Regions from separate parts of the Arthrobacter sorbitolis genome, predicted to be linked through region 2. Evidence: riboswitches for the same ligand, from Rfam matches in the RefSeq annotation. Region 2 holds a riboswitch; the other holds the start of a gene.
What was found. A riboswitch is a leader RNA that binds a small molecule or an ion and turns the genes downstream of it on or off. The one in region 2 is predicted to bind S-adenosylmethionine.
Positions count from the first base shown of each region.

Region 1: it holds a riboswitch for S-adenosylmethionine, as region 2 does, so the genes downstream of both, ACX80K_RS12540 (bifunctional o-acetylhomoserine/o-acetylserine sulfhydrylase) here and ACX80K_RS13075 (LLM class flavin-dependent oxidoreductase) in region 2, are expected to answer to the same signal.

Region 1 is NZ_JBTNDM010000006.1:127,332-141,718, forward strand. Features, by position in the region: gene hutU (urocanate hydratase) at 1-660, shown strand, start outside; gene ACX80K_RS12510 (allantoate amidohydrolase) at 705-1,922, shown strand; gene ACX80K_RS12515 (formimidoylglutamate deiminase) at 1,919-3,367, shown strand; gene ACX80K_RS12520 (amidohydrolase family protein) at 3,367-4,569, shown strand; gene ACX80K_RS12525 (CPBP family intramembrane glutamic endopeptidase) at 4,629-5,432, shown strand; gene ACX80K_RS12530 (DUF1540 domain-containing protein) at 5,565-5,849, shown strand; gene ACX80K_RS12535 (VOC family protein) at 5,932-6,573, opposite strand; SAM riboswitch class IV at 6,754-6,870, shown strand; gene ACX80K_RS12540 (bifunctional o-acetylhomoserine/o-acetylserine sulfhydrylase) at 6,952-8,268, shown strand; gene metX (homoserine O-acetyltransferase MetX) at 8,275-9,450, shown strand; gene ACX80K_RS12550 (hypothetical protein) at 9,532-9,774, shown strand; gene ACX80K_RS12555 (SGNH/GDSL hydrolase family protein) at 9,833-10,651, opposite strand; gene ACX80K_RS12560 (alpha/beta hydrolase) at 10,833-11,513, shown strand; gene ACX80K_RS12565 (RNA-binding S4 domain-containing protein) at 11,545-11,775, opposite strand; gene ACX80K_RS12570 (DMT family transporter) at 11,816-12,778, shown strand; gene ACX80K_RS12575 (glycine--tRNA ligase) at 12,956-14,344, shown strand; gene ACX80K_RS12580 (GNAT family N-acetyltransferase) at 14,344-14,387, shown strand, end outside.
Region 2 is NZ_JBTNDM010000007.1:68,091-82,477, reverse strand. Features, by position in the region: gene ACX80K_RS13095 (ABC transporter permease) at 1-16, shown strand, start outside; gene ACX80K_RS13090 (ABC transporter permease) at 13-909, shown strand; gene ACX80K_RS13085 (dipeptide ABC transporter ATP-binding protein) at 912-2,630, shown strand; gene ACX80K_RS13080 (acyl-CoA dehydrogenase family protein) at 2,668-3,894, shown strand; gene ACX80K_RS13075 (LLM class flavin-dependent oxidoreductase) at 3,970-5,358, opposite strand; SAM riboswitch class IV at 5,396-5,509, opposite strand; gene ACX80K_RS13070 (glycosyltransferase family 2 protein) at 5,654-8,101, opposite strand; gene ACX80K_RS13065 (chitinase) at 8,302-9,864, shown strand; gene ACX80K_RS13060 (DeoR/GlpR family DNA-binding transcription regulator) at 9,902-10,723, opposite strand; gene ACX80K_RS13055 (ABC transporter substrate-binding protein) at 10,967-12,241, shown strand; gene ACX80K_RS13050 (carbohydrate ABC transporter permease) at 12,312-13,241, shown strand; gene ACX80K_RS13045 (carbohydrate ABC transporter permease) at 13,243-14,088, shown strand; gene ACX80K_RS13040 (ketose-bisphosphate aldolase) at 14,155-14,387, shown strand, end outside.

The DNA.
Region 1 (14,387 bases), on a different contig from region 2:
CGGGCGTTCGAGGTGCCCGGCTTCGTCCCCGCCTACATCCGCCCGCTCTTCTGCGAGGGGCTGGGGCCGTTCCGCTGGGTGGCGCTCTCCGGGGACCCGGCGGACATCGCCGTCACGGACGCGGCCCTCAAGGACCTGTTCCCCGACAACGGGCACCTGCACCGCTGGCTCGCCGCCGCCGCCGAGCACGTGGAGTTCGAGGGCCTGCCCGCGCGCATCTGCTGGCTCGGCTACGGGGACCGCGCGAAGGCGGGCCTGCTCTTCAACCGGCTCGTCGCCGAGGGGAAGGTGTCCGCCCCCATCGTCATCGGCCGCGACCACCTCGACTCCGGCTCCGTCGCCTCGCCCTACCGCGAGACGGAGGCCATGGCCGACGGATCGGACGCCGTCGCCGACTGGCCGCTCCTGAACGCCCTGCTGAACACGTCCTCCGGCGCCACGTGGGTGTCCATCCACCACGGCGGGGGCGTCGGCATCGGCCGCTCCATCCACGCCGGGCAGGTCTCGGTGGCCGACGGCACCGACCTGGCCGCGCAGAAGCTCGAACGCCTCCTGACGAACGACCCGGGCATGGGCGTCATCCGCCACGTCGACGCCGGCTACGAGCGCGCCCGCGAGGTCGCGGCCGAGCGCGGGGTGCGCATCCCCATGCAATCCTGAGAGCACCCGACCGTCCAGAGCAGGCCGACCACCGGAAGGCACCCGTGCAGACCGTATCCTCAGTCCTCGATTCCATCAGCGACGTGGGCCGTGACGCGGCCCGCGGAGGCTACTCGCGCGGCGTGTTCACCGGCGCCGAACTCTCCCTGCGCGAGTGGTTCTCCGCGGCGGCCGCAGCCCGCGGACTGTCGGTGGAGACCGACCGGAACGGCATCCTCTGGGCGTGGTGGGACGCGACCGACAGCCGCGACGGCGCCCTCGTCACCGGCAGCCACCTCGACTCGGTGCCGGGCGGCGGTGCGTTCGACGGTCCGCTCGGCGTCGCCTCGGCGCTCGTCGCCGTCGACCTGCTGCGGGAGCGCGGCGTCCGGCCGAACCGCTCGCTCGCGGTCACGGTGTTCCCGGAGGAGGAGGGCTCCCGTTTCGGCGTCTCCTGCCTCGGCTCCCGCCTGCTCACCGGGACGCTCGACCCGGACCATGTCCGGTCCCTGACCGACGCCGACGGCACCACCTTCGCCGACGCCTCCCGCGCCGCCGGCCTCGACCCGGCGCACCTGGGGCGGGACGAGGAGGCGATCCGCCGCATCGGCGACTTCGTGGAACTGCATGTGGAGCAGGGGCGCGGGCTGATCGATCTGGACTCCGCCGTCGCCGTCGGCTCCACCATGCTGGGCCACGGCCGCTGGCGCCTGTCCGTCACCGGCCAGGGGAACCACGCCGGCACGACCCTCATGGCCGACCGCGCCGACCCGATGATCGCAGCCGCCCAGGTGGTCCTCGCCGTCCGGAAGGCCGCGGCGGAGCAGGACGGCGCCCGCGCCACGGTGGGACGCCTGCACCCCGTTCCGGGCGGCACGAACGTCATCGCCTCCCGCGTGGACCTCTGGCTCGACGTGCGCCACGAGGAGGACGCGGTGACGGCGTCGCTCATCGAGAGGATCCATGGCCAGGCCCAGAAGATCTGCGCCTTCGAGGGCTGCCGGGCCACCCTCACGGAGGAGTCGCGGAGCGGCACCGTCCACTTCGACGGGGCGCTCCAGCGCTCACTCGGCAATGCGCTCGGCCGCGCGTTCCCCGGCGCGCCCACCCTGCCCACGGGCGCCGGGCATGACGCCGGCATCCTCGGGTCCATCGCCCCCACCGCCATGCTGTTCGTGCGCAACCCCACCGGCATCAGCCACTCGCCCGAGGAGTTCGTGGAGCGCGACGACGCCGACGCCGGGGCTCTCGCGCTCGCGGACGTCCTCGAGGACCTGCTGTGACGCAGCCGCCCGTCGCCCGCGCCGTCTGGTGCGCCTCCGCCTGGCTGGAGGCGGAGGGGGTGCGCGACGCCGTGCGCGTCGAGGTCGACGCCGACGGGTACGTCGTGGGCGTCCTGCAGGGCGTCCCCGCGCGGGACGGCGACCTCGTGCTGGACGGCGTGGTGTTCCCGGCCGCCGCCAACGCCCACTCCCACGCGTTCCACCGGGCGCTGCGCGGACGCACCCACGACGGCGGGGGGACGTTCTGGACCTGGCGGGAGACCATGTACCGCGCGGCGAACGCCCTGACGCCGGCCCTGTACGAGGAGCTCGCCACGGCCGTGTACGCCGAGATGGTCACGGCCGGCTGGACGAGCGTCGCCGAGTTCCACTACGTGCACCACCGCCCGGACGGCACGCCCTACGGGCAGGCTTCCTCGGACGGCGACGGCGACGGCGACCGCGACGGACCGCACGCGATGGAGCTGGCCCTCGCCCGCGCGGCGGTGCGGGCGGGTATCCGCCTCACGCTGCTCGACACCTGCTACCTCGCGGGCGGGTTCGGGGCGCCGCTCGAGGCGGGGCAGCGCCGCTTCTCCGATGGGACCGCGGAGCGCTGGCTCGCACGGCTCGCGTCACTGCGTGCCGCCGTCGGTGCGCTCCACCCCGCACACCAGGTGACCGTCGGCGCCGCCCTCCACTCCGTCCGGGCCGTCCCCGAGGACCAGCTGGCGGTCGTCGCCGCCGACCTGCCGCCCGGACTGCCCCTGCACGTCCACCTGTCCGAGCAGCCGGCGGAGAACGAGGACTGCCTGCACGCCACGGGCTGCACGCCCACGGGGCTGCTCCACCGGCACGGCCTCGTGACGGACCGCCTGTCCGCCGTGCACGCCACGCATGTCGGCGGCGAGGACATCGCGACGCTCGCCGACGCCCGCGCCACCGTCGTCCTGTGCCCCACCACCGAGGCCGACCTCGCGGACGGCATCGGGCCGGCGGGGGAGTTCCGCCGGGCCGGGGCGACCCTCGCCCTCGGCACCGACCAGCACGCCGTCGTCGACCCGTGGCTCGAGATGCGGGCCCTCGAGCACGGTGAGCGCCTGCGCACCGGGCGCCGCGGCCACTTCGAACCGCAGGAGCTGCACCGCATCGCGGCCGCCGGCGGGGCGACGGCGCAGGGGCGCCCGCGCGCCGGTTTCGAGCGGGGATGTGCCGCCGACCTGATGGCGGTGGACCCGCGCAGCGCCCGCACGGCCGGATCCTCCCCGGAGCAGCTCGCCTACACCGCGACCGGGCAGGACGTGACGGCCGTCGTCGTCGGGGGGGTCCAGCTGGCGCGCGGCGGCGTCCACGCCCGGCTCGGCGAGCCCGGGCCCCTGCTCGCCGCTGCCATCGCCCGCCTCGACGAGGCGTCCGGCTCCGCAGCGGACCGCACCGGGTCCGCGCGCGAGGGGGCCCGGCCCTGATGGCCCTCCTCGTCACCAACATCGGCGAGCTCACGACGCAGGACGCCGACGCCCCGGTGCTCCGGCGCGCAGCCGTCATCCTCGAGGGGGAACGGATCAGCTGGATCGGTCCGGCCGCAGGCGCCCCCGCGGCGGACGAGGCGTACGACGCCGGCGGCCGCGCCGGCCTGCCGGGCTGGGTCGACAGCCACACGCACCTCGTGTTCGCCGGCGACCGGACGGCCGAGTTCGAGGCGCGCATGGCGGGACAGGAGTACGCGGCGGGCGGCATCGCGGTCACCGTCGGGGCGACGCGCGCGGCAGGGGACTACGACCTCACGCGGCTCCTGCTCGCCCGCGTCGCGGAGGCCGCGGCGGGCGGGACCACCTACCTGGAGACGAAGACGGGCTACGGGCTCGACGTCGGGCACGAGGCCCGCAGTGCACGCATCGCCGCCGGCGTCGTGGACGAGGTCACGTTCCTGGGTGCACACCTCGTCCCGGAGGGGGAGGACGCCGACGCCTACACGGACCTCGTCGCCGGCCCCATGCTTGACGCCGTCCTGCCCCATGTCCGCTGGGCCGACGTCTTCTGCGAGACGGGGGCCTTCACCGCCGAGCAGTCGCGCCGCGTGCTCGAGGCGTGCGCAGCAGCGGGCCTCGGCCTGCGCGTGCACGGGAACCAGCTGGGACCCGGCGCCGGCGTCGCGCTCGCCGTCGAGCTCGGCGCCGCCAGCGTGGACCACGTCAACCACCTCTCGGACGCCGACGTCGACGGTCTCGCCGGCACCTGGTCCGGCTTCGCCGCGGGAGGTGGGCCCGGCACCGTCGCCACCTGCCTGCCCGCCTGCGACCTCTCCACCCGCCAGCCCTTCCCGCCCGCCCGGAGGCTGCTCGACGCCGGCGCGCGGATCGCCCTCGCCAGCAACTGCAACCCCGGCACCTCCTACACCAGTTCGATGGCCTTCTGTGTCGCCACGGCCGTGCTGCAGATGGGACTGACCGTGCACGAGGCCGTCCGCGCCGCGACGTACGGCGGAGCCCTCGCCCTGCGGCGGCACACGGGCGACGACGTGGACGGCCGCCGCGCCGTCGGGTCGCTCGCCGTCGGCCACCGGGCCGACCTGCAGCTGCTGGACGCGCCGTCGGCCACGCATCTCGCGTACCGCCCCGGGATGCCGCTCGTGCATGCCGTCTGGAAGGCGGGCCGCCGAATGCGCTAGGAGTTCCCGCCGCGGGCGTCCGGCTGGGAATCCCCGGCGGCCGCTGCGAGGATAGCGCCATGCCTGCCGAGCCCGCGTCCTCCGCGCCGACCGCCGACCGCCTCCCTCCGGACGCCGCATCCCGGAAGCGGCGCATCACCGCCGAGGTGCTCATCGTCTTCGGGCTGTCCCTGGGCCAGTCCGGCGTCTACGCCGTGGTGAACCTGGCCGAGAAGCTCACCCGCGGACCCCTCGCGACGCAGACCACCACCCTCAACCCGGTGCTCAACGACCGGCAGTACTTCGACCTCGCGTACCAGCTCCTGGACATCCTCTTCGCACTGGTGCCGGTGGCCCTCGTCCTGTTCCTGCTCGGCGGGCACGGCGTCTCCGCGTTCCGGCGCCTCGGGTTCACGTTCGAGAAGCCGGTGCGCACCGTCGGCTTCGGCGTCGGCCTCGCGGTGGTGATCGGCGTCGGGACCCTCGGCGTGTACGCCGGCGGACGCGCCCTGGGCATCACGACGGCGCTCGTGCCCGCCGCGCTCGACTCCTACTGGTGGACCATCCCGGTGCTCGTCCTGTCGGCGGTGCGGCACGCGGTCCTCGAGGAGGTCATCGTCGTGGGCTACCTGTTCATCCGGCTGCGTGACCTCGGCTGGTCGACGCCCGCGATCCTCTTCACGAGCGCCCTGGTGCGGGGCAGCTACCACCTCTACCAGGGCTTCGGCCCGTTCATCGGGAACGTACTCATGGGCCTCCTGTTCGCCTGGTTCTACACGCGCACCCGGAGGGTCATGCCGCTCGTGATCGCCCATGCACTCCTCGACACCGCGGGGTTCGTCGGATTCGCGCTCCTCGGGCCCGCCATCGGGATCGGCGGCTGACCGGGCGAAGGCTCTCCTTGCCTGGTTGCGCACGCGGATCATGACTAAATTATCCGAGGCCGCGGTGCTAGCGTGGGTCCACCCGGCGGGGATCCGCGGTTCCGGCGGGCCACCCACGAACCAGGAGGAACGATGAGCATCACGAGTGTCTCCGAGTGCAGCGTCCACAACTGCTCGTTCAACCACGACGGCTGTACCGCCGTCGCGATCACGGTGTCCGGGTCCGAGGAACACGCGTCCTGCGCCACCTTCATCGACACGTCCGTCAGCGGCGGCCTCCCGAAGATGCTCGCGCATGTCGGGGCCTGCCAGCGTTCGGAGTGCTCGTTCAACCACGACCTGCTCTGCAGCGCACCGGCCGTCAAGGTGGGCCCCGGCGCCGAGGCCGCCGACTGCCTCACCTACACCCACGCCTGACCGCGCACGGGCCGGACCGACGGATACCGATGAAGGAGGGACCGGACGAGTCGTCCGGTCCCTCTCCCTGCGGTCCGATCGGTCAGATCTCGATGCGGCCGTCGGTGGTCTCGAACGTCACGGACATGATGCCCGGCGTGCCCCTCGGCGCGATCCACTGGACCTGGACACCGTCGAGCGTCTCCTCGACGTCGGTGCCGAGCCATTCGGTCACCCGCTCGGAGGAGCCCGCGATGGTCAGGCAGTCCAGCTTGACGGAGGCCGGCCGGGCCTTCGAGGGGTGGAGCTCCTCGGTCCCCTCGTCCCACCGGAGCAGGTAGGGGACCTGCGGATCGGCGATGAGCCCCTTGATGCCGATCTGCTGCCAGGTCAGTTCCTGGCCGTCGGGGAACTTGCGGTTGCCCGGGACCGCGCTGCGGCCGAGGCGCTCCTCGAAGGGCCCGAGGTCGTCGACGGCGACGCACCAGCCCATCCAGCCCCCACCGGCCTCGGAGCGGGCGCGGACGGCCTGGCCGAACGGCGCCTTGTCGGATGCGGGGTGGTTGAGGACCTCGACGACCTCGAGGTACTGGCCGTTCGCGAGGGGGAAGATCATGTTGCGGGTGCCGAAGCGGGGGTGCACACCGCCCTTCACGGGCTCCATGCCGAGCCGGGCCGAGATGCGGTCGGCCGTCGCGGCAAGTCCATCGGGTTCACAGGCGTAAGAGACGTGGTCCAGGCGCATGCGGACAGTGTTGCACTAAGTGATGTGCGTCTCGACTAAGGGTGCCCTTACTCCTGATCCGGCTTCCCATCCGCCCCTCGATCCCCATCCGTACCACCCCCTCGGAAGGCGCGGACCGGGCTCCTTCATGCGATGTCATACGTGTTGCCGGATCAGCTCCCATGGGCTTTCATGAAGGCAGGTCATGAGTGCCAGCGCGAAGCCCCGGCTTGCTGGCCGGCAACCCTCCAACCGCGGTGGGGTGCCCCGGGTGAGGACCAGGTGCGGCGCCGGACCGGCGCCGCGCAAGCGCGGGCTCCTGCGGAGCCGATGCACCCGGGGCGGCGACCCCGTCGACGGGGCAGCGGACGAGGAGGGGCCCTTCCAAGAGGGAGCACCATGTCCGACGATTGGTCCTTTGAGACACGCCAGATCCATGCCGGCCAGGTGCCGGATCCAGCCACGGGGGCGCGTGCGCTCCCCATCTACCAGACGACGTCGTTCGTCTTCCCGAGCGCGGAGAGCGCCGCGAACCGGTTCGCGCTGACGGAGCTCGCCCCCATCTACACGAGGATCGGGAACCCCACCCAGGAAGCGGTGGAGACCAGGATCGCGAGCCTCGAAGGCGGGGTCGGCGCGCTGCTGCTCGCCTCCGGGCAGGCCGCGGAGACCTTCGCGATCCTGAACGTCGCCGAGGCAGGGGACCACATCGTGGCCAGCCCCAGCCTGTACGGGGGCACCTACAACCTCCTCAAGCACACGCTGAAGAAGTTCGGCATCGAGACCACGTTCGTGCAGGATCCCGACGACCTCGAGCAGTGGCGGGCCGCCGTCCGCCCGAACACGAAGCTCTTCTTCGGCGAGGTCGTGTCCAACCCCCGGCAGGACGTCCTCGACCTGGAGGGCATCAGCGCCGTCGCCCACGAGCACGGGCTGCCCCTGATCGTGGACAACACGCTCTCGACGCCGTACCTGATCCGGCCGATCGAGTGGGGTGCGGACATCGTGGTGCACTCGGCGACGAAATACCTCGGCGGGCACGGCACCGCCATCGCCGGCGTCATCGTGGACTCGGGGAACTTCGACTTCGCGCAGCACCCCGAGCGCTTCCCGGGCTTCAACACGCCCGACGAGAGCTACCACGGGCTGGTCTACGCCCGGGACCTCGGCGTCGGCGGCGCGCTCGGCGCCAACCTCGCATACATCCTGAAGGCGCGGGTGCAGCTGCTGCGGGACCTCGGCTCCGCCGTCTCGCCCTTCAACGCCTTCCTCATCGGGCAGGGCCTGGAGACCCTCAGCCTGCGCCTGGAGCGCCACGTCCAGAACGCGCAGGCGGTCGCCGAATGGCTCGAGGGGCACGACGACGTCGAAGGCGTCGCCTACGCGGGACTCGCCTCGAGCCCCTGGTACGAGCGCGGGAGGAAGTACGGGCGGAACGGTACGGGCGCGATCGTCAGCTTCGACATCGCCGGAGGCCTGGAGGCGGGCAAGCGTTTCGTGGACGCCCTCGAGCTGCACTCCCACGTCGCGAACGTCGGCGACGTCCGCTCGCTCGTCATCCACCCGGCATCGACCACGCACAGCCAGCTCGGGGCGGAGGCGCAGCTCACCGCAGGGGTGCGCCCGGGCCTCGTCCGGTTGGCCGTCGGCCTGGAGAACATCACCGACATCCTCGCCGACCTCGACGCGGGCTTCCGCGCCGCCAAAGGAGCCTAGCCCTTCGTGACCACCTACCCTGCTGCTCCGCTCCACCCCGGGATCGACGGCGCCCCGTCGGGAGACGGCCTCCTGCGTATCGCGTCGATCGGGCCGCTGGCCCTGGAGACCGGGGGCGAACTGCCCGACGTCCAGCTCGCCTTCGAGACCTGGGGGCGGCTCGACCCGGACGGCTCCAACGCCGTGCTCGTGCAGCATGCCCTGACCGGCAGCTCCCACGTGGCACGCGGAGCGTCGGAGGAGGAGGGCTGGTGGGACTCGCTCGTGGGCCCCGGCCGCACGGTGGACACCGACCGGTACTTCGTGGTGTCCATCAACATGCTGGGGGGCTGCTACGGGTCGACGGGCCCGGCCAGCCCGGCCCCCGACGGCACACCCTGGGGCTCGCGCTTCCCGTTCGTCACCATCCGCGACTCCGTGCGGGCGGAGGCCCTGCTCGCCGATCAGCTCGGCGTCGGGCGCTGGCACTCGGTGCTCGGAGGGTCGATGGGCGGCGCACGTGCCCTCGAGTGGGCCCTGATGTACCCGGAGCGTGTGGCGCGCTGCGCCGTCGTCGCCTGCACCGCCGCCAGTTCGGCCGAACAGATAGCGTTCGCCCAGGCACAGCTGCAGGCCATCCGGCTCGACCCGGCGTACCGCCGCGGCGACTACTACGACGGCCCGCACCCGGATGCGGGCCTCGGCCTCGCCCGGCGCATCGCGCACATCACCTACCGGTCCGAGCTCGAACTGGAAGCACGCTTCGGTCGGGCGGAGCAGGACGACGAGCAGCCCTTCGGGGCCGTCCTGCCCGCCGACCGGGGCCGCTACCAGGTCGAGAGCTACCTCGACCACCAGGCGGACAAGCTGGTGCACCGGTTCGACGCGAACAGCTACGTCGTGCTGACCGAGGCGCTCATGAGCCACGACGCGGCCCGGGGGCGCGGGAGCCTCGCCAGCGCCCTCGGAGCCTCGACGTCGGAGTTCTTCATCGCGGCGGTGGACAGCGACAGGCTCTACTTCCCGGCACAGTCGACGCGGCTCGCCGCAGCCCTGCCCGGGGCCGTCCCCGTCCACATGATCTCCTCGCCGGTGGGCCACGACGCCTTCCTGACCCAGATCCACCAGCTCGACGACCAGCTCCGCGCCACCTTCTACCCGGAGGCGGATCTATCGGTTGGGTTTCCTCCCGCGGGCACCTAGGCTTGGAGCTAAGCCTGCTTATGAAGCGGCGGGCACGTCCTGCGGCAGCCGCCGCGGACCCTTCGACGCGAGGAGCTGTTCGTGGAACTGAGCACCATCGGCTGGAACCAGGAAGCACGCGACAAGATCCTGCTGGACTCCGACCGCGCCCTGCAGGGTGCGGTCCGCGAGGCCGTGGAGACGCTGGACGGGAAGTCCCGCGACGAGGTCTACGAGTTCCTCTTCCAGAAACTGCAGCCGCAGTTCGTCGACTTCAAGCCCGGCCCCGACCTCAGCGCCTGCGCCGACGCGGTGGCCAACGGCGAGGTTTCCCTCGACGGCTGAGCACCTCGACGACTGAGCACCTCGACGCCCGGGACGGCGGGTGCCGCGCGGGACGCCGCTAGCCCGCGGCGCCCGGCGGCATCCCCGGCCCGAAGATCGGCACGGGCTCCGGACGCTTCGCGATGACGCCGTCGCCCGACGACCGGTGGCGCAGCCGCCGGAGCACCCAGGGCACGAAATACTCGCGCGCCCACACGAGGTCCTCCGCCCGGGCGGCCCGCCACGTCCGGACCGGGAGGTCCTTCGGCTGCAGCGGCTCGAGCGTATGGCGCACCGCGAGGGTGTCGAGCACCATCGCCGCGATGGTGTGGTGGCCGAGCGGCGAGAAGTGCAGGCGGTCCGAGGACCACATCTGCGGGTTCTTGAGCTGACGCAGGGCCCACATGTCGGCGATGACCGCCTCGTGCCGCGAGGCGACGATGCGCAGGTTCTCGTTGTAGATGGCGGTCTTCGAGCGGATGCTGCCGAGCACCGTCTCCCGGACATCCGGCCCGGTGAAGAGCACGACCGTGGCGCCCGTGGCGGCGAGTGTCGCGACGACGGCGTCGAGTTTCTCCGCGAGGACGTCGGGGTCGCCGCCCGGCCGCATCAGGTCGTTGCCCCCTGCAGACATCGTGATGAGGTCCGGGTGGAGCGCCAGCGCGGGCTCCACCTGCTGGTCGATGATCTGCTGCAGCAGGCGCCCGCGGACCGCCAGGTTCGCGTAGGCGAAGTCCTCGTGCCCCCGGGCCAGTTCCTCGGCGACCCGGTCCGCCCAGCCGCGGTTGCCGCCGATGCTCTCGGGGTTCGGGTCGCCGATGCCCTCCGTGAACGAGTCGCCCAGGGCCGCGTAGCGGCGCCAGGGGTGCGGCTCCGAGTGGAGGAACGGATCGATCATGGGCCCGTTCGGGATGGGATGGCTCGCATCCGGCAGGGGTGTCTCGCCTGGTGTGCTCACCGGGCCATTCTTGCAACTGCCGGGACCGGGGCGCCACCGTGCCCGGCCTGCGGGAGGCAGGCGGAGCCGGCCTCCGGTCGCCGACACGGGGCGCGTTCTGCGCCGTGCCAGAATGGGAACCATGACGAAAACCGCCTCCGGCACGGCCGCACCCTCCGCCGGTTCCTGGGCCCCCGTGGTCCTCTGGTCCAGGCCCGAGGCCGAACGCCGGGGCACGCCCCTGCTCGTCCTCTTCCACGGCTACATGGCCGACGAGAAGGACCTGATGGGCCTCGCCGACCATCTGCCGGCCGAGTTCACGGTGGCATCGGTCCGCGCACCCCGACCCGCCCGGCCCGGTTTCTCCTGGTTCCCGCTGGCACGGGAGGACGACTACTCCGTGGAACGCGTCGTGGAGGGCGTCACCGCCGTCTCCGCCTGGCTGGACTCCGTCCGCGGGGACCACTCCAGCGTCAGCATCCTCGGCTTCTCGCAGGGCATGGGGGTCGCCACGTCCCTCCTGCGCCACCGGCCGGCGGACTTCGCCTGCGTCGTGGGGCTCTCGGGCTTCGCGGTGCCCTCCGGGGACCACCCCTTCTTCCGTGACGAGGAGGCCGCGGCCTCGCCGACGCCGTTCTTCTGGGGGAGGGACCAGGAGGATGCCGTCATCACGCCCGAGATGATCGAGTTCACCCACGCCTGGCTGGTCGGGCACACCTCGCTGACGAAGATCCTCTACTCGAACATGCTCCACAGCATCAATCTGCAGGAGCTCGCGCACGTCCGGGAGTTCCTGAGCATGACGGTCCTCGGGCGCCGCTGACCGGCGACGGCGCAGGAGCGCGCGTCCGGCATCAGCCGCGCGTGATGCGCACCCGGACGCCGTTGACGCCGACGGTGTCCCCGGGATGGAGCTGTCGTCCGCGGCGCTCCTCGATCTCGCCGTTGACCTGCACGAGCCCGTTGTCGATCAGCGTCTTCGCCTCGACGCCGTCCTCGGCGAGGGACGCCAGCTTCAGCAGCTGTCCCAGCCGGATCATGTCGTCCCGGATGGGGAGTTCTGCGGGGGATGCGTCGTCGGTCATGCGTCCATTCTGCCGGATGACGCCCGACTAGGCTGGACGGGTGTCTGATGCACCTGCCCTCCCCCCAGCTGTCGGCTTCCCCCTCGCCCTCGCCGCGGGGCTCGCCATCCCCGTCCAGGGCAGGATCAACGGTGCCCTCGGGACGGTGCTCGACGACGGCATCGCCGCCGCGCTCATCAGCTTCGGCACGGGCCTGGTCGTGATGATCGCCCTGACCCTCGCGGTGCCGAGCGCGCGGGCCGGTGCCCGCCAGATCATCCCCTCGGTGCGCGAGCGCCGCTTCCCGCCCTACTACGTCGCGGCCGGAGCCATCGGCGCGTTCTTCGTGTTCTCGCAGTCGCTGACCATCGGCCTCCTCGGCGTCGCCCTGTTCACGGTGGCCGCCGTCATGGGCCAGACCCTCAGCGGCCTCCTCGTCGACAAGGCCGGCATCGGCCCCGGCGGGAAGCGCGCCGCGACGCCCATGCGCGTGATCGGCGTCGTCCTGACGGTCCTGTCCGTCGTGTGGGCCGTGTCGCCGCGCTTCGGCGCCGCAGGGGAGCTCTCGAGCTGGCTCGTGCCCGTCCTGCTGCCCGTCGCGGCCGGCGTGCTGATGAGCTTCCAGCAGGCGATGAACGGCACCGCGGCACTCGCCTACGGGACGCCGCTCGCCGCCACGCTGATGAACTTCATCGCCGGGACCGCGGTGCTGCTCATGGCGTGGCTGGTCAAGCTCGCGGTCGCCGGACCGGGCGATCCGCTGCCGACCGAGTGGTGGTACTACCTCGGCGGACCCATGGGCTGCATCTTCATCGCCCTCGGCGCCCTGCTCGTGCGCAGCCTCGGGGTCCTGCTCACGGGGCTCTGCATGATCGGCGGGCAACTGGTCGGTTCGCTCCTGCTGGACCTCGTGGTCCCGGCGCCGGGCACGCTCGTGGTGTTCGCGACCGTCGCCGGCACCCTGCTGACGCTCGGCGCGATCATCCTCACCACCCTGCCCTGGCCCCGGCGGGTCCGGGCCTGAGGAGCCCCGGGCGGGCCGGACCGCTCCGGCCCGCGCCCCGCAGCGGCGCGGGATCGACCCGGTAGGCTTGCCCCGGTAGCTTTCGCGCCCCCTCCGGCGGCCCGGACAGCCCGCAGCACGCGCCCCCCACCTGCGGACCGCACCCAGCGGCCTGCACAGAATTGGAGAAGAAACACCATGGCAGCAGCCAAGTCAGCACTCGACCCCATCATCTCGCTCGCCAAGCGGCGCGGTTTCGTGTTCCAGTCGGGGGAGATCTACGGCGGATCGCGGTCCGCGTGGGACTACGGACCCCTGGGCGCGGAGTTCAAGGAGAACATCAAGCGGCAGTGGTGGCAGACGATGGTGCGCGGCCGCGAGGACGTCGTCGGCCTCGACTCCGCCGTCATCCTGCCCCGCCAGGTCTGGGAGGCCTCCGGACACGTCGAGGTGTTCAGCGATCCCCTCGTCGAGTGCCTCTCCTGCCACAAGCGCTACCGCGCGGACCACCTCGAGGAGGAGTACGAGGAGAAGAAGGGCCGTGCACCGGAGAACGGGCTGAAGGACGTCACGTGCGCCAACTGCGGCACCCGGGGCCAGTGGACGGAACCGCAGGAGTTCTCCGGACTCCTCAAGACGTTCCTCGGTCCCGTGGCGTCCGAGGAGGGCATGCACTACCTGCGGCCCGAGACCGCGCAGGGCATCTTCGTGAACTTCAACAACGTGCTGACCACCGCGCGCAAGAAGCCGCCGTTCGGGATCGGCCAGATCGGCAAGAGCTTCCGCAACGAGATCACGCCGGGCAACTTCATCTTCCGCACCCGCGAGTTCGAGCAGATGGAGATGGAGTTCTTCGTCGAGCCCGGCACCGACGAGGAATGGCACCGGTACTGGATCGACCAGCGTTTCGCCTGGTACACCGACCTCGGCATCAAGCCGGACAACCTGCGACTCTTCGAGCACCCGCTCGAGAAGCTGAGCCACTACTCCAAGGGCACCACGGACATCGAATACCGGTTCGGGTTCGCGGGCTCCGAGTGGGGCGAGCTCGAGGGCATCGCCAACCGCACGGACTTCGATCTCTCCACCCACTCGAAGCACTCGGGCACGGACCTCGGCTATTTCAACCAGGCCACCAACGAGCGCTACACGCCGTACGTGATCGAGCCCGCGGCCGGGCTCACCCGCTCCTTCATGGCGTTCCTCGTCGACTCGTACACCGAGGACGAGGCACCCAACGCCAAGGGCGGCGTGGACAAGCGCACCGTGCTCAAGCTCGATCCGCGCCTCGCCCCGGTCAAGGCCGCCGTGCTGCCGCTGAGCCGCAACGAGGACCTGTCCCCGAAGGCCAAGGACCTCGCGGCCCAGCTGCGCAAGGGCTGGAACATCGACTTCGACGACGCCGGCGCGATCGGCCGCCGCTACCGCCGGCAGGACGAGATCGGCACGCCGTTCTGCATCACCGTGGACTTCGACACGCTCGACGACCAGGCCGTGACCATCCGCGAACGCGACACCATGGCCCAGGAGCGCGTGTCCCTCGACCAGGTGCAGGGCTACCTCGCCGCCCGCCTGATCGGAGCCTGATGGCCCTCGAGTACCGCGCCTGGCAGGAGGGCGACGACCTCGA
Region 2 (14,387 bases):
GGGAACAGCAGCATGAGCCTCACCCTCGACCCCACGACGACGGCCGTGGACGGCTCGGCCGCCACCACGCCGTCCACGGCGCGATCGCGCACCTCCCGCCTCGTCCGGGGCACCCCGATCGGGGTCTGGATCGCCGCGGCACTGCTGGCCTTCCTCGTGCTGGCCGCCGTCGCTCCCTCCGTCTTCCTCCGCCAGGACCCGTTCGAGATCGACCCCGCGAACGCCTTCCAGTCCCCGGACGGTGCGCACCTGTTCGGCACCGACCAGAACGGCCGGGACGTCTTCTCCCGGGTGATCGCCGGCACCGGCCAGTCCCTGCTCCTCGGCCTCGCCGCCACGGCGATCGGCCTGGTGCTCGGCGGCGCGCTCGGCATCACCGCCGGTGTCTCCGGCAAGTGGCTCGATTCCGCGATCTGCCGCTTCGTGGAGATCCTCTTCGCCTTCCCCGGCCTCCTGCTGGCGCTGATCGTCATCGCGGTGTCCGGCACCGGCGTCGTCACCGCCGCCATCGCCGTCGGGGTCGGTTCCGCCCCCGGCTACGCGAGGATGCTCCGTACGCAGACCCTGCAGGTCGTCGCCGCACCCTACGTGGAGACGGCCCTCGCGCTCGGCCGGTCAAAGTCGCACATCCTGTGGCACACGATCGTCCCCAACGTGGCGCGACCCCTCTTCGTCCTGGTGACGCTCGGCATCGGGCAGGCGATCGTCTGGGCGTCCTCCCTGAGCTTCCTCGGTCTCGGCGCCCAGCCGCCCGCCGCCGAGTGGGGCGCCATGCTCGCCGACGGCCGCAACTACCTCCAGGTCGCCTGGTGGATCGCCGCCTTCCCGGGCATCTTCATCACCCTCGCCGCACTGACCACCACCGTGGTGGGCCACCACCTGCAGCGCCGACTGGAAGCAGAGGTCTGACCATGACCGAGAACAGCGCAGACACCCCGGAGCAGCAGCCGCTGCTCGCCATCGACAACCTCAACGTCTCCTTCACCACGCCGCGCGGGGTCGTCGACGTCGTCCGCGACGTCTCCCTGGCCCTCGCTCCCGGCAGGGCGCTCGCCCTCGTCGGCGAATCGGGCTCGGGCAAGACCGTCACGGCCCGCACGCTCGTGGGACTCAACGCCTCCAACGCGCGCGTCTCCGCCGACCGCCTGGACGTCCTCGGCCGCGACGCCACCCGCCTCACCGAGCGTCAGTGGCGGGGACTGCGCGGCAAGGACATCGGCTACGTGCTGCAGGACGCCCTCGTCTCCCTCGATCCCCTCCGCACGGTGGGGCAGGAGATCGACGAGGCACTCCGCACCCACGGTGTGCGGGGGAAGGCCGAGCGGCAGGAGCGGGTCCATGCCGCGCTGCGGGATGCCGGGATCCCCGACCCCGAGGTCCGCGCCCGGCAGCGCTCGGGCGAGCTGTCCGGCGGGCTCCGCCAGCGGGCGCTCATCGCCCAGGCCACGGTGCTGAACCCGCGGCTCGTGATCGCCGACGAGCCCACCACTGCACTCGACGCGACGGTGCAGGCCCAGATCCTGGAGCTGCTCGCCGGGCTCAAGGAGCAGGGCCGCGGCCTGATCTTCATCTCCCACGACCTCGCGGTCGTCAGCCACCTCGCCGACGAGATCGCCGTCATGCAGAACGGGCGCATCGTGGAGACGGGCCGCGCCTCGGAGGTGCTCGGCAATCCGCGGCACGACTACACCCGGCAGCTGATCGACGCCGTCCCCTCCGCAGCGGGCAAGGGCACCCGCCTGTCCGCTGCGCGGCGGGCCGTCGTGGCGTCACGGCCGACACGCCACTCGGCCGTCCCGGTGGACGCCCCCGCCCTCCATGCCCGCAACCTCGTGAAGACGTATGCGTCCCCGGACGGCACCCGCCGGACCGTCGTCGACGACGTCTCCTTCACCCTGCCTGCCGGGAAGACGCTCGGCATTGTGGGCGAGTCGGGATCCGGCAAGTCGACGACCGCGCGCATGGCCCTCGGACTGACGGAGCCCGACGCCGGTACCGTGACGCTCGGCGGCCTGCCCTGGGTGGGGCAGCAGGACGGCGCGGGGATCGTCTCCGAGCAGGTCCGCCGCCCGCACCGCCCGGACATCCAGCTCGTCAACCAGGACCCGCTGAGCTCCTTCGACCCGCGCTTCAGCGTGGGCCGCGTCATCACCGACGCCCTGGACGCAGGTTCCGTGGGCACGCCCGGCGAACGGAAGGACAGGGCCGCCGAGCTGCTCGGGCAGGTGGGACTCCCCCTGGAGCTCATCGAGCGCCGGCCCCTCACCCTCTCCGGCGGGCAGCGGCAGCGGGTGGCGATCGCCCGGGCGCTGGCACTCCAGCCGAAGATCCTGCTTCTCGACGAGCCGGTCTCAGCCCTCGACGTGTCGATCCAGGCGCAGGTCCTGGATCTCCTCGCCGACCTGCAGGAACAGCTGGGCCTGAGCTACCTGTTCATCAGCCACGACCTCGGCGTCATCCACCACGTGAGCGACGAGGTCCTCGTGCTCAGGGACGGCCGCGTCGTCGAGTCCGGCAGCGCGGAATCCCTCTTCACCGCACCCGCGGAGGACTACACGCGTGCCCTGCTCGCCGCCGTCCCCGACCTGCCCGCCCGCGTCCCCACCTCCCGCACCGGAGGCGCACCATGAGCACCTCCGCCCTCCCGACCTCCGAAGGAGCCCTCCGATGACCGTCGACGCCATCACCGCGCCCGCCCCCTACTCCCGGCTCGCCGCACGCTTCCGCCCCCTGTTCGAGGAGATCGCGGCCGGTGCCGCGCAGCGCGAGACCGAGCGCATCCTCCTGCACCCGCAGATCCGCCGGCTCACGGCCGCAGGGTTCACGGCCCTGCGGGTCCCCGCCGAACTCGGCGGCGGCGGGGTGTCGGCACCGCACTTCTTCCGCCTGCTCGTCGAACTCGCCGCGGCGGAATCGAACCTCGCCCAGGCCCTGCGCAGCCACATCGCCTTCGTCGAGGACCGCCTGTACGCGAACGACACGGAGTGGCTGCGGCGCGTCGCCGACGGAGCCGTGCTCGGGAACGCCTGGACCGAGACCGGGCCGGTCCCCGTCGGCGGGGTGAGCACCACCATCACCCGCGACGGGGAAGGCTACCGGGTCGACGGCACCAAGTTCTACACCACCGGGAGCCTCTACGCCGGCTGGATCCAGACCGGCGCGCGCACCGACGACGGCGAGGACGTCATCGCCATCGTGCGGCGGGACGCCCCCGGCGTCGAGGTGATCGACGACTGGGACGGGTTCGGGCAGCGGCTCACCGCGAGCGGCACCACGGTGTTCCGCGACGTCCCCGTGCCCGGCACCGACGTCATCACCGACACCGAGCACCCGCCCTACGACACCGGGGTGTACCAGCTCATCCACGTGGCGACCCTCGCCGGGATCGCCCGCGCCGCCGTCCGGGACGTGGCCTCGGAGGTTCGCGGCAGGACCCGCACCTTCAGCCACGGCAACGGCACCAGACCCAGCGAGGACATCCAGGTGCAGCAGGTGGTGGGGGAGGTCTCGGCACTCGCGTTCGCGTCCGAGGCTGCCGCGCTCCGGGTGGCCGAACTGCTGCAGGAGGCCTACGAGGCACACCTCGGCCTCCCGCCCGGGGAGGCGGATGCGGCTGCGGTGGCGGTCGAGTTCGCCTCCTCGCAGGCGCAGATCGTGGTGACGGAGCAGGTGCAGCGCGCTGCGGCCGCGATCTTCAACGCCCTCGGCGCGTCGTCGACCCGCCGGGGACTCCAGCTCGACCGGCACTGGCGCAACGCGCGCACTATCTCCTCCCACAACCCGGTCATCTACAAGTCCCGCGTCGTGGGCGACTGGGAGATCAACGGGACGGTACCGGAGTTCGTGTGGCGCGCAGGGGATGCGCCGGCCCCGGGCGGCACCGCCACCTCCTAGCACGCAGACGACGACGGCGCCCGTGAGGTCCCGGGCGCCGTCGTCGTCCGTGGCCGCGCTCGGCGGCCCAGTCCGTCAGGGACGGACGTGCTGGAGGCGGTAGCCGGCCCCCCGATGCTCCTCGGGCAGGCGGTCACCCCTGCCGAACAGCTTGTGGCGGAGCGTGCCCTCCACGTACTCCGTCGGGTAGGCCCCGCGCTGCTGCAGCTCCGGGATCACGTACCGGATCACGTCCTCGAACGAGCCGGGGGTGACGGCGTAGGCGAGGTTGAAGCCGTCGACGTCGGTCTCCTCCACCCAGGCCTGCAGCTCGTCGGCGACCTGCGCACCCGACCCGACGATCCTCGGCCCGAGTCCGCCGATGCCCGCCCACTCGGCGATGTCACGGACCGTCCAGGGGGCGCCGTCGTCGTTCACCTTCTGGAAGTTCGCCACCGCCGAGTGGATGGCGTTCGACTCCACATTGCCGAGCGGCTCGTCGGGACCATAGACGGACAGGTCCACCCCGAACCAGCCGGACACGAGCACCAGGGCGCCCTCGTAGCTGACGTACTGCTGGTACTCGGCGTGCTTCGCGTACGCCTTCTCCTCCGTCTCGTCCGTGATGACGGTGAGCAGCGTGTAGATGCGGACGGAGTAGCGGTCGCGTCCCTCGGCCTCCACCGCGTCGCGGATGCGGCCCACCACGTCCTTGAGGATCTCCTTGGTGGGCGCCCCCACGAAGACCGCCTCGGCGTTGCCGGCGGCGAACGCGATACCCCGCGACGATGCCCCGGCCTGGAAGATCACGGGGGTGCGCTGCGGCGACGGCTCGCTCAAGTGGATACCCGGGACCGTGAAGTAGGTGCCGTCGTGGTTGATGTCGTGGACCTTCGAGGGGTCGGTGAAGACACCGGACTCGCGGTCACGGACCACCGCGTCGTCCTCCCAGGACCCCTCCAGCAGCTTGTAGAGGACCTCGAGGTACTCGTCGGCGTGGTTGTACCGCTCGTCGTGCTCCAGCTGGTCCTCGTTGCCCATGTTGCGCGCGGCCGAGGGGAGGTACCCGGTGACGACGTTCCAGCCGACCCTGCCGTTGGTGAGGTGGTCCAGCGTGGAGAGGCGGCGGGCGAACGGATACGGGTGCTCGTAGGCCGTACCGGCCGTGACGCCGAAGCCGAGGTGCTCGGTCACCAGCGCCATGGCCGAGACGAGCAGGAACGGGTCGTTGACCGGTGTCTGGGTCCCCTGCCGGAGGGTCGCCTCGTTGGAGCCTCCGTAGACGTCGTAGGTGCCGAGCACATCGGCGATGAAGATGCCGTCGAAGAGGCCCTTCTCCAGGGTCTGCGCGAGATCGGCCCAGTAGCGCAGGTCCTTGTAACGCCAGGACTGGTCGTCCGGGTGGCGCCAGAGTCCGGGCGACTGGTGGCCCACGCAGTTCATGTCGAACGCGTTGAAGCGGATGTGCCGGGGTACTGCGGGCATCGGGAAACCTCCGGATCGAGGCACTGCCATGGAGGGAGCGCCGTACTTGCCCGCACGTTGCGTGCCGGGCCGAATCCTCACCTGGGGCACCCCACTACAGCGCGGGGGTTGCCGTCCAACAAACCAGGGTTTTGCGTTGGAACTCTTGATTCTGCTCCCGAGCCTAGGACGGGGTCCGACGGCGGGTCCAGACGCACCTGTCATGTCGCGTCACGAAGGGCGCCCGGACCGCGGGCACCGCAGCGCCACGTACAGCGCCCGGAGGTGCCGGCGGGCGCTGTGCGTCGGGGGCCGGTTACCGCACCCCGGCCCGACGGCGGCGGTCGTTGCCCGAGCGCAGGTCCCGGTTCAGGCGGCGGTCGCCGTGGTAGAGGATCGACGACCAGTCCGCCTCGGCCGCGGTCTTCGGCACGACCTTCGACTCCTCGACCTTCTTCGTGCGCGGCGCCACGTACAGCCAGTTCAGGACGCCGAGCCACATGTCCACCAGGGAGTTCTTGATCCCGATGTAGGCGCGGATGGCACCGGCGGCCAGGACCGCATTCAGCCCGGCGAAGACGGCGTTGCCCCAGTTCTGCTCCAGCACGTCGCGGGCGAGCGTGAGCAGCGAGAACGCGACGATCAGGTACGGGATCACCACGTAGAGGCCCGGAGCCGCGGTGCGGTCCTTGACCTTCGGTGTCCGGACGAACGGGATCTTCTCCCCCGTGAACGCCTGCTGGATGGACTTCAGCACGCCGGCGAGGTTGACCGGCAGCAGCACGAGGTTGAAGCCGTAGATCCGGAAGATGTCCGAGAAACGGTGCCCACAGTCGCGCAGGTCACTCCCCATCGCGAGGAAGTAGGGCGCGGCCGCGAGGAACACGACGGGGCTGAGGAGCCTGCTGTCGTAGGGGTAGGCGAGGAGGAACAGCAGGCCGAAGCTCGCCCAGGCGATGGACGCCATGTAGTTGACGCGCAGCAGCACCTCGCGGGCGAGCACCTGTTCGCGGAGGTGGCGGCGCCGGCGGAGCTGGTTCCACAGCTTCGGCAGGATCAGCAGGCCACCGTTCGCCCAACGCCGGCGCTGCACCACGAGGGATCCGAAGTCCGGCGGCGTGGCACTGTAGCTGAGCCGCTCGGGGTAGTTCATGAGCGTCCACCCGTGCGTGCCGAGGTCCACGCTGGACTCAGTGTCCTCGATGACGGTGCGGTCCTGGATGTAGGTCTTGATCTCGAAGCCGCCCACGTTCTCGACCTCCACGATGTCCTCCACCGCCTGCTTCCGGATGACGGCGTTGGCGCCCACCCAGAACGTGGCCCCGTAGTAGGACATGCCCTGGTGCAGGATGTGCTGGATGTCCGTCGTCGCGCCCGCCACCCGCTCGATGCGCGTGGGCGCCCCACGGAAGGACGAGTACGGCGTCTGCGTCACGGCGATCCGCTCGTTGCCGGGCGATTCGAGCAGGTGGACGAGGCGCAGGCAGTAGTCGCGCAGCAGCAGGGAGTCGGCGTCGAGCGTGAGCAGGTACGTCGAGTCGGTGACGTCGAGGATGTCGTCGCCCTCGCCGCCCTCCCCGTCCGCCAGGGGGCGCAGCACCGTGCCCGTGGCCACCTGCTCCTTCCGCCAGCGGTGACCCATGAGGGAGATGTAGGCGTTGAGGTTCATGGCCTTGTTCGCCTCGTGCGAGAGGGACGCGTAGGCCTTCCGCTCGAACGTCTCGAGCCGCGTGTTGAAGATCCGCACGAGCCGCACGTACAGCTCGCGGACGCGGTCCGGCTCCGGGCACTGCTCCTGCACCAGCGCGGCGTCGAGCGCGTACATGGTCAGACGGAGCTCGCGGGCGAGGCCCATGAGGACGAGGTCCACGAAGAACTCGTCCACGTGGTCGGCCACGGTCTCGGCGTCGGCCATGTCCTCGAGCCAGACGGCGGCGGCCTCGTACGCGGCGATGAGCGGGGGCAGGTCGTCGCACGACGGCGGGGTGTCGCCGTCGCGCGCGGCGAGGTCCGCCTCGAAGTCCCCCAGTGCGGCGGTCGCCCGGGTGGAGGGCTCGAGGAGCGCGGACTCGATCTCGAAGGAGAGCGCCCGTGTGGCGTCGAGCCGCTCGCGGATCACGGGGTCCTTGGGGTGGGGCGGGTCGTCGAGGAGCAGCACCACCCGGATGTTCGGGAACTCCTGCAGCGCCGCGGACCAGAGCGTGGCACGGACGACGGCGGGCTCCTCCGCGTAGGAGGGCACCAGCACCGTGATGCCCTCCTCGTGGTGCGCGAAGTGGCGGTCCAGCTCACCGCGCGGCACGCGCCGGTGGTCGCGGAACCGGTACAGCGCACCCTGGCGCGCCAGCAGGTACATGAGCGCCGAGAACGTCAGGAACGTGACCACGATCAGGTACGACGTCGCCTCGATCTGGAACCGGAAGCCGGCGTTCGGGTTGTTGGCGAACTGCCGCAGGATCGTCGTGACGATGTATGTGAGCCAGGCCAGCACCGTGACCACGATGCCGATCCGGCCGAGTGCGATCTTCCGCGACGACGGCGTCGGGTGCACGATCGACAGCGGCTCGGACCGCCGCTCGGCACCCCACTGCCGGCGTCGGGCCGGTGCGGCGCCGGGAGCCGCCGCGGCCACCTGTTCGAGGACGGCTGCGGCGGCAACGCCCGACGACGGCACGGCGGTCGCGCCCGCGGTCCCGGCCGGCAGGGAACCGGCAGGGGATCGTCGTCCGCGTGCGGACTCGGTGGCATCGCTGGGTCTGGACATGGCTACCTCGGCAGTAGGCGGACGGGTGGACGCACGACGTCGCTCCCGCGACACGCAGCGTCACTCTCCACCATCGGCCCGCCCGCCGTCAGCGTTAGGGAAAAGAATGACGGGGGCGGTATTTTCCTTTACGCTTCAAGCGTCTCGCGCACCCGGGGTGCGCTCTTCCGCCTCCCTCGAGGCTGTCATCTGGGGTCCATGTGTCTGCACGCTTTCCTGGCCGGAAACTCTCCGTCCTCCGCCTCTGTGTCCTGTCCGTCGTCGTCGGCGGTCTCGCCGTCGGCGGCCTGACCGGCTTCGACCGCTGGGAGGACGCGCGGGCCGCCGAGAGCACGGGTGCGTTCTTCGCGGGGTACGTGGACGTCACCGCGACGCCGTCGTACGAGTTCGAGGACCCGGCCGTTGAGACCGGCGGCAGCGTGGTGCTGTCCTTCATCGTGGCGTCGAAGACCGAGCCGTGCACCCCGTCCTGGGGTACCTTCTACGGGCTGGACGAGGCCGAGGCCGGGCTGGACCTGGACCGTCGCGTCGCCCGACTGACGCAGGACGGCGGGGAGGTCATCGTGTCCTTCGGCGGCCTCCTCAACGACGAGCTCGCCACCGCCTGCACGGATCCCGACGACCTGAAGGACGCCTACGCGGACGTCGTCGACCGGTACAGGCTCTCCACCGTCGACCTCGACATCGAGGGCGAGAACCTGAAGGACACCGAGGCGGGCCAGCGCCGCGCGGAGGCCCTTGCGGCCCTGCAGTCCGAGCGGGCCGGCACGGAGACCCCGCTCAACGTCTGGCTGACCCTGCCGGTCGCCCCGACCGGGCTGACCGCCGAGGGGACCGCCGCCGTCGCGCAGTTCCTCGAGGCCGGCGTCGACCTCGCCGGGGTGAATGTCATGACCATGGACTACGGCGGCAGCCGGCCCGAGGGCACGAGCATGCTGACCGCGTCGCAGAACGCCGCCGACGCCACGCACCGCCAGCTGCAGGTGCTGTACGAGCGGGCGGGTATCGAGATCGGGCCGCAGGCCGCCTGGCGGAAGATCGGGCTGACGCCGATGATCGGGCAGAACGACGTCAAGGGCGAGGTCTTCACACTCGACGACGCCAAGGCCTTCAACGCCTTCGCCGCCGAGCGCGGAGTGGGCCGCATGTCCATGTGGTCGCTGAACCGTGACGGCACCTGCAGCGAGAACTACGCCGACACCACCGTCGTCTCGGATGCCTGCAGCGGCATCGACCAGGAGGGGCTCCAGTTCGCGCCCCTGCTCGGGGCCGGCTTCGAGGGCCGGGCCGCGACGCTCGCCGGGGAACCCGTGGTCGAGGAGGCTCCCGAAGCCCTGGTCGAGGACGACCCCGAGACGAGCCCCTACCCCGTCTGGTCCGACGTCGGCACGTACCGCGAGGACGACCGCGTGGTGTGGCACGGCAACGTGTACACCGCGAAGTACTGGACGCAGGGAGACCTGCCGGACGATCCCGTGCTGCAGGCGGAGGAGACCCCCTGGACGCTGCTGGGACCCGTGCTGCCGAACGAGCGGCCCGTGCCCGCGGTCACCGCGCCGGCCGGGCTCTACCCCGAGTGGGACGCGAAGGCCGTGTACGAGCGCGGCGACCGGATCCTCGTCGGGGGCCGGGTGTACGAGGCGAAGTGGTGGAGCCAGAGCGACAGCCCGGAGGCGGCCGAGCAGGGCTCGGACGCGTCGCCGTGGCAGAAGCTCGACGACGCGGCGGTGCTGAAGGCCGTCGAGGAGACGTCGGGCTCCTGATCCACTCGTCGGTCGGGGTCTCCCGACCGACTGCGGCTCAGTCCGCCTCGCCCTCGGGCAGCAGGACCGTCACGCCCGCCGCATCGAGCGCAGCGGCCAGTCCCGGTTCAGGAGCCTTGTCGGTCACGAGGAAGTCGGCTCCCTCCAGCGGCACGATCTGGGCGAACAGCCGACGACCGAGCTTGGTGGAATCGGCGAGGATGGCCGTCCGGTCCGCACGCCGGACCATCTCGGCCATCATCGTGGCGTCGCCCAGGTTCGAAGCGGAATACCCCGAGGCGTCCACCGCTCCGACCGCCACCAGCGCCATGTCGCAGCGGATATCCACCTCCGGCGTTGCCGCACTCATGGCAAGGGTGACGGGACCGGTCGTCGCCTGGGTGAGGGTACGCACCGCTCCGCCGAACATGTAGAGGTCGCGGAAGACGGTGGGTGAGATCTCCGCCGGGATCCGGAGATTGTTGGTGGCGATCGTCAGGTTGCGGTGGTTCCGTAGCGCCCGCGCCACCGCGAGGCTCGTGGTGCCCGCGTTGATCATGAGCACCGACCCGTCGGCGACCAACTCGACCGCGAGCTGTGCGATCGCTTCCTTCTCGGTCGTCTGCATGCTGAGGCGCACGTCGATCTCCCGGTCGCGCCCCGCCCGCTCGGCCGCGCTGACGGCACCGCCGTGCGTGCGTACCAGGACGTTCTCACGATCGAGCTGGTCGAGATCACGACGGATCGTGTCGATGGAGACGTTGAAATGGGCGGCGAGGTCCGCGACCGTCACGCGCCCTACTTCGTCGACGTAAGCCGCGAGATCTGCTTTCCTTCCCGCCGGGAGCTGCCGTGAGCGTTGCAGTTCTTGCGAAGTCATGCCTTCATCTGTAACACATGCCGTCCAGAAGCCGCAGTATTCCTGCAGGAAACAGCAGATTCTGGCGCTCCGGCTCCCGGGGCCGTAGCCATCTCCTGCCGATAGGGCGCGTAAAGCTGCCCGGAAGTCTTGACGGGCCTGCCAGTAAAGCGCACAATCTAGGTGAAAGACGCAAAAGAACGCATAATCAAGCGAAATATCGCACCATCTCAACGAGGAGACCTGATGCCCACCCATCGGCGAATGCGCAATCGAGCAGTTCTATTCACCGGCCTTGCCACTGCTGCAGCCTCTGTCGTCGCACTCACCGGCTGCGGCTCCAGCAGCGGCTCCGAGTCCGCGGACGGCAACGTCACCATCGAGTTCGCCCAGTGGTGGGAGCCCGAACTCCCCGACGGCGAGTTCCGCGCCATGATCGACAAGTTCGAGGAGGCCAACCCGGAGGTCACCGTCGAGCTGGTCAGCGGCCCCTACGCCTCCACGAAGGAGCAACTGTTCGCGGGAGCGGCCTCCGGCACCATGCCGGACGTGGTCGGCCTGGACGGTGCCTGGGTCAGCGACTTCGCCGAGCAGGGCGTCATCGCCGACCTGACCCCGTTGCTGGACGAGGCCGGTTTCGACGACAGCCAGCTCGTGAGCCAGGTCAAGGTCGAGGACAAGACCTACATGGTCCCGGTCGTGAACTTCGTCTATCCGATGTTCACCAATGACGACCTGCTGTCCCAGGCCGGCGTGACCGCACCGCCGGAAACCCGCACCGAGTTCGCCGATGCAGCCAAGAAGGTCTCCGATCTCGACGGCGACGCCTCCGGCTGGGTGCTCCCGCTCTCCCTCGAAGCACCGAACGGCGTGCAGAACGACGTCATGTCCTGGGCCTGGGCCTCCGGCGGCTCGATGCTCAAGGACGGCCAGCCGGACCTCACGAACGACGACGTCACCTCCGCCGTCGACTTCATCGGCGGCCTCTGGGACGACGGCGTCATCGCTCCGGGCAGCTTCACCATGAAGGAGCAGGACAAGGTCGAGGAGTTCACCAACGGCCGCGTCGGCATGATGATCGACTCCCTCGCCCACATCAACCTGATCCGCGAGACCAACCCGGACCTCAACTTCTCCATCTCGGCCGTCCCGGCCGAGGACGGCTACTCCGGCGAGCGCGGCATCCCCTACGCCTCCTGGGGCATCGGCGTCGCCGAGAACTCCGAGCACAAGGACGCGGCCGCCAAGCTGGTCTCGTTCCTCATGAGCGAGGAGACCAACTCCGAGCTCTCGACGATGGCCAACGCCTTCCCCGGCAACACCGGATCGGTCCCCGCGTTCGTCGAGGACGACGACCTGTTCAAGAAGGCCTTCGACATCTACCAGGCGGGCTACCCGGCGAACGAGTTCGTCGGACTCCCGGTGGCCGAGGAGCTGATGCGCCAGCTGGGCGCGCAGCTGCAGGCCGCACTCGACGGGCAGCAGTCCCTCTCCGAAGCCCTCGAGAAGGCACAGACGGAGTGGGAAGGCGAGTTCTAGTCCCTCCTCCACCCGGATCGGGCACCGCTGCCCCCACGCGGTGCCCGATCCCCCACGAAGGTCGTCCCTCATGAGCCTCCGCACGTTCACCGCTCCCGACCCCGAGACCCTGGTCAAGGGAGCCCGACCCTCCAGGAAGCGCCGGCAGCTTCGCCGCGCCGGCGAGTCCTACGGCTTCCTCGCCCCCACCCTCCTCCTGCTGCTCGTCCTCATGATCGTGCCGATCGTGATGGTTATCGGCTACTCCTTCCAGGACAACGTGATCCTGAAGTCCTCCTCGGAGTTCACCGGGATCGCCAACTACGTCACCGTGCTGACGGACCCCGGCTTCTGGAAAGCCACGGGCAACACCCTGTACTTCTCCCTCATCAGCGTCGCCGCACACCTGGTGCTGGGGCTCACCTTCGCGATGCTGCTCAACAGCCGTCTCATCAGCGCACCGTCGCGGGCCTTCTTCCGGGCCCTGTATGTGCTGCCCTGGCTGTTCACGGCAGCGGTGATCGCGGTGCTGTGGCGCATGCTGCTCTCCCCCAACGGCATCGTGAACTTCTTGCTGAACACCGATGTCGAGTGGCTCGCCTCCCCGCAACTCGCCCTCGGAACGGTGACCTTCATCAACATCTGGGCCGGCTACCCCTTCTTCATGGTCAGCCTGCTCGCGGGCCTGCAGGGCATCCCGCAGGATCTGCACGAGGCGGCGAGCATCGACGGTGCAGGTCCCGTACAGCGTTTCTGGAACGTCACGATCCCCCAGCTCCGCCCGATCATCGTCAGCCTGCTGCTGCTCGATCTCATCTGGACCTCGCAGCAGTTCGCCCTCATCTGGCTGACCACCGGCGGCGGGCCCATCGACGTCACCGAGATGCTCAGCACCTATACCTACAAGCTCGCCTTCGCCAACTACGACTTCTCACTCGCCGCGACCGCCGCGGTCCTGGTGCTGCTGCTGTCGATGGTGCTGGCCGTGCTCTATGTGCGACACCAGAAAGCGAGGGATTGACATGGCGCTGACCACGCAGGGGCGCAACCGCCTGGCCCGCTCCGGAGTGATCGGGGGCCTCGTCCTGGGCGCGATCTTCGCCGCCGGTCCGATTCTCTGGATGCTGTCGAGCTCGTTCAAGTCGAACACGGAGATCTTCGAACTCCCACCCCGGCTGATCACGGACTCGTTCTCGTTCGACGCCTATACGGCGATCCTCACGAACTCCGAGACGCTCCGGTTCTTCTTCAACAGCTACCTCGTCGCCGGCGCGGTGACCATCCTGACGCTGCTCGTCGCGATCCACGCCGCCTACGCGTTCAGCCGGTTCGAGTTCCGCGGCAAGAGGGTGCTGAACGTCGTCATCGTCAGCGTGCAGGCGGTCCCTCCGATCACGCTGCTCATCCCGTACTTCGGACTGGTCGTCGGGCTCGGGCTCTACAACACCTACCCGGGCCTGATCCTCACCTACATGGTGTTCACGCTGCCCTACGCCATCATCATGATGACCGGCTACATGAACACCCTGCCCAAGGAGCTCGACGAGGCGGTGCGCGTCGACGGGGCGGGCTCGCTCACCGCGCTGTGGAGGGTCCTGGTCCCCATCTCGGTACCGGGCATCGTCTCGGTCGGCATCTACACCTTCATGATCGCCTGGAACGAGTACCTGTTCGCGCTCACACTGACCCGCACCACGGAGATGCGCACGGTCCCGATCGGCATCCAGCTGCTGATGGGCCAGCACTCCTACGAGTGGAACCAGATCATGGCCATGAGCATCCTCGGGTCCGTCCCGGTCCTAATCCTCTTCCTGCTCCTCCAGCGCTACTTCATCAGCGGCCTCACCGCCGGTTCGGTCAAGAGCTGACCACCGGCTCCTGAGCGCCCGCCATCCACCCCTTTCCCGCACGTCATCTACTCAAGGAGAACCACAGTGCTGTACACCGGTAAGTCCATCCTCGACATCGCCAACGAACACAACTTCGCCATCCCCGCGTTCAACATCAGCGACTGGGCCATGTTCAACGGGGTCATGGACATCAGCGAGGAGAAGGAAGCCCCGGTCATCATCGCCATCCACCCCGACGAGGTCTCCCACATCCGTACCGACCTCGTCGCGGCGATGCGCAGCCGGGCGCACCGCTCCAGCGTCCCGGTGGCGATCCA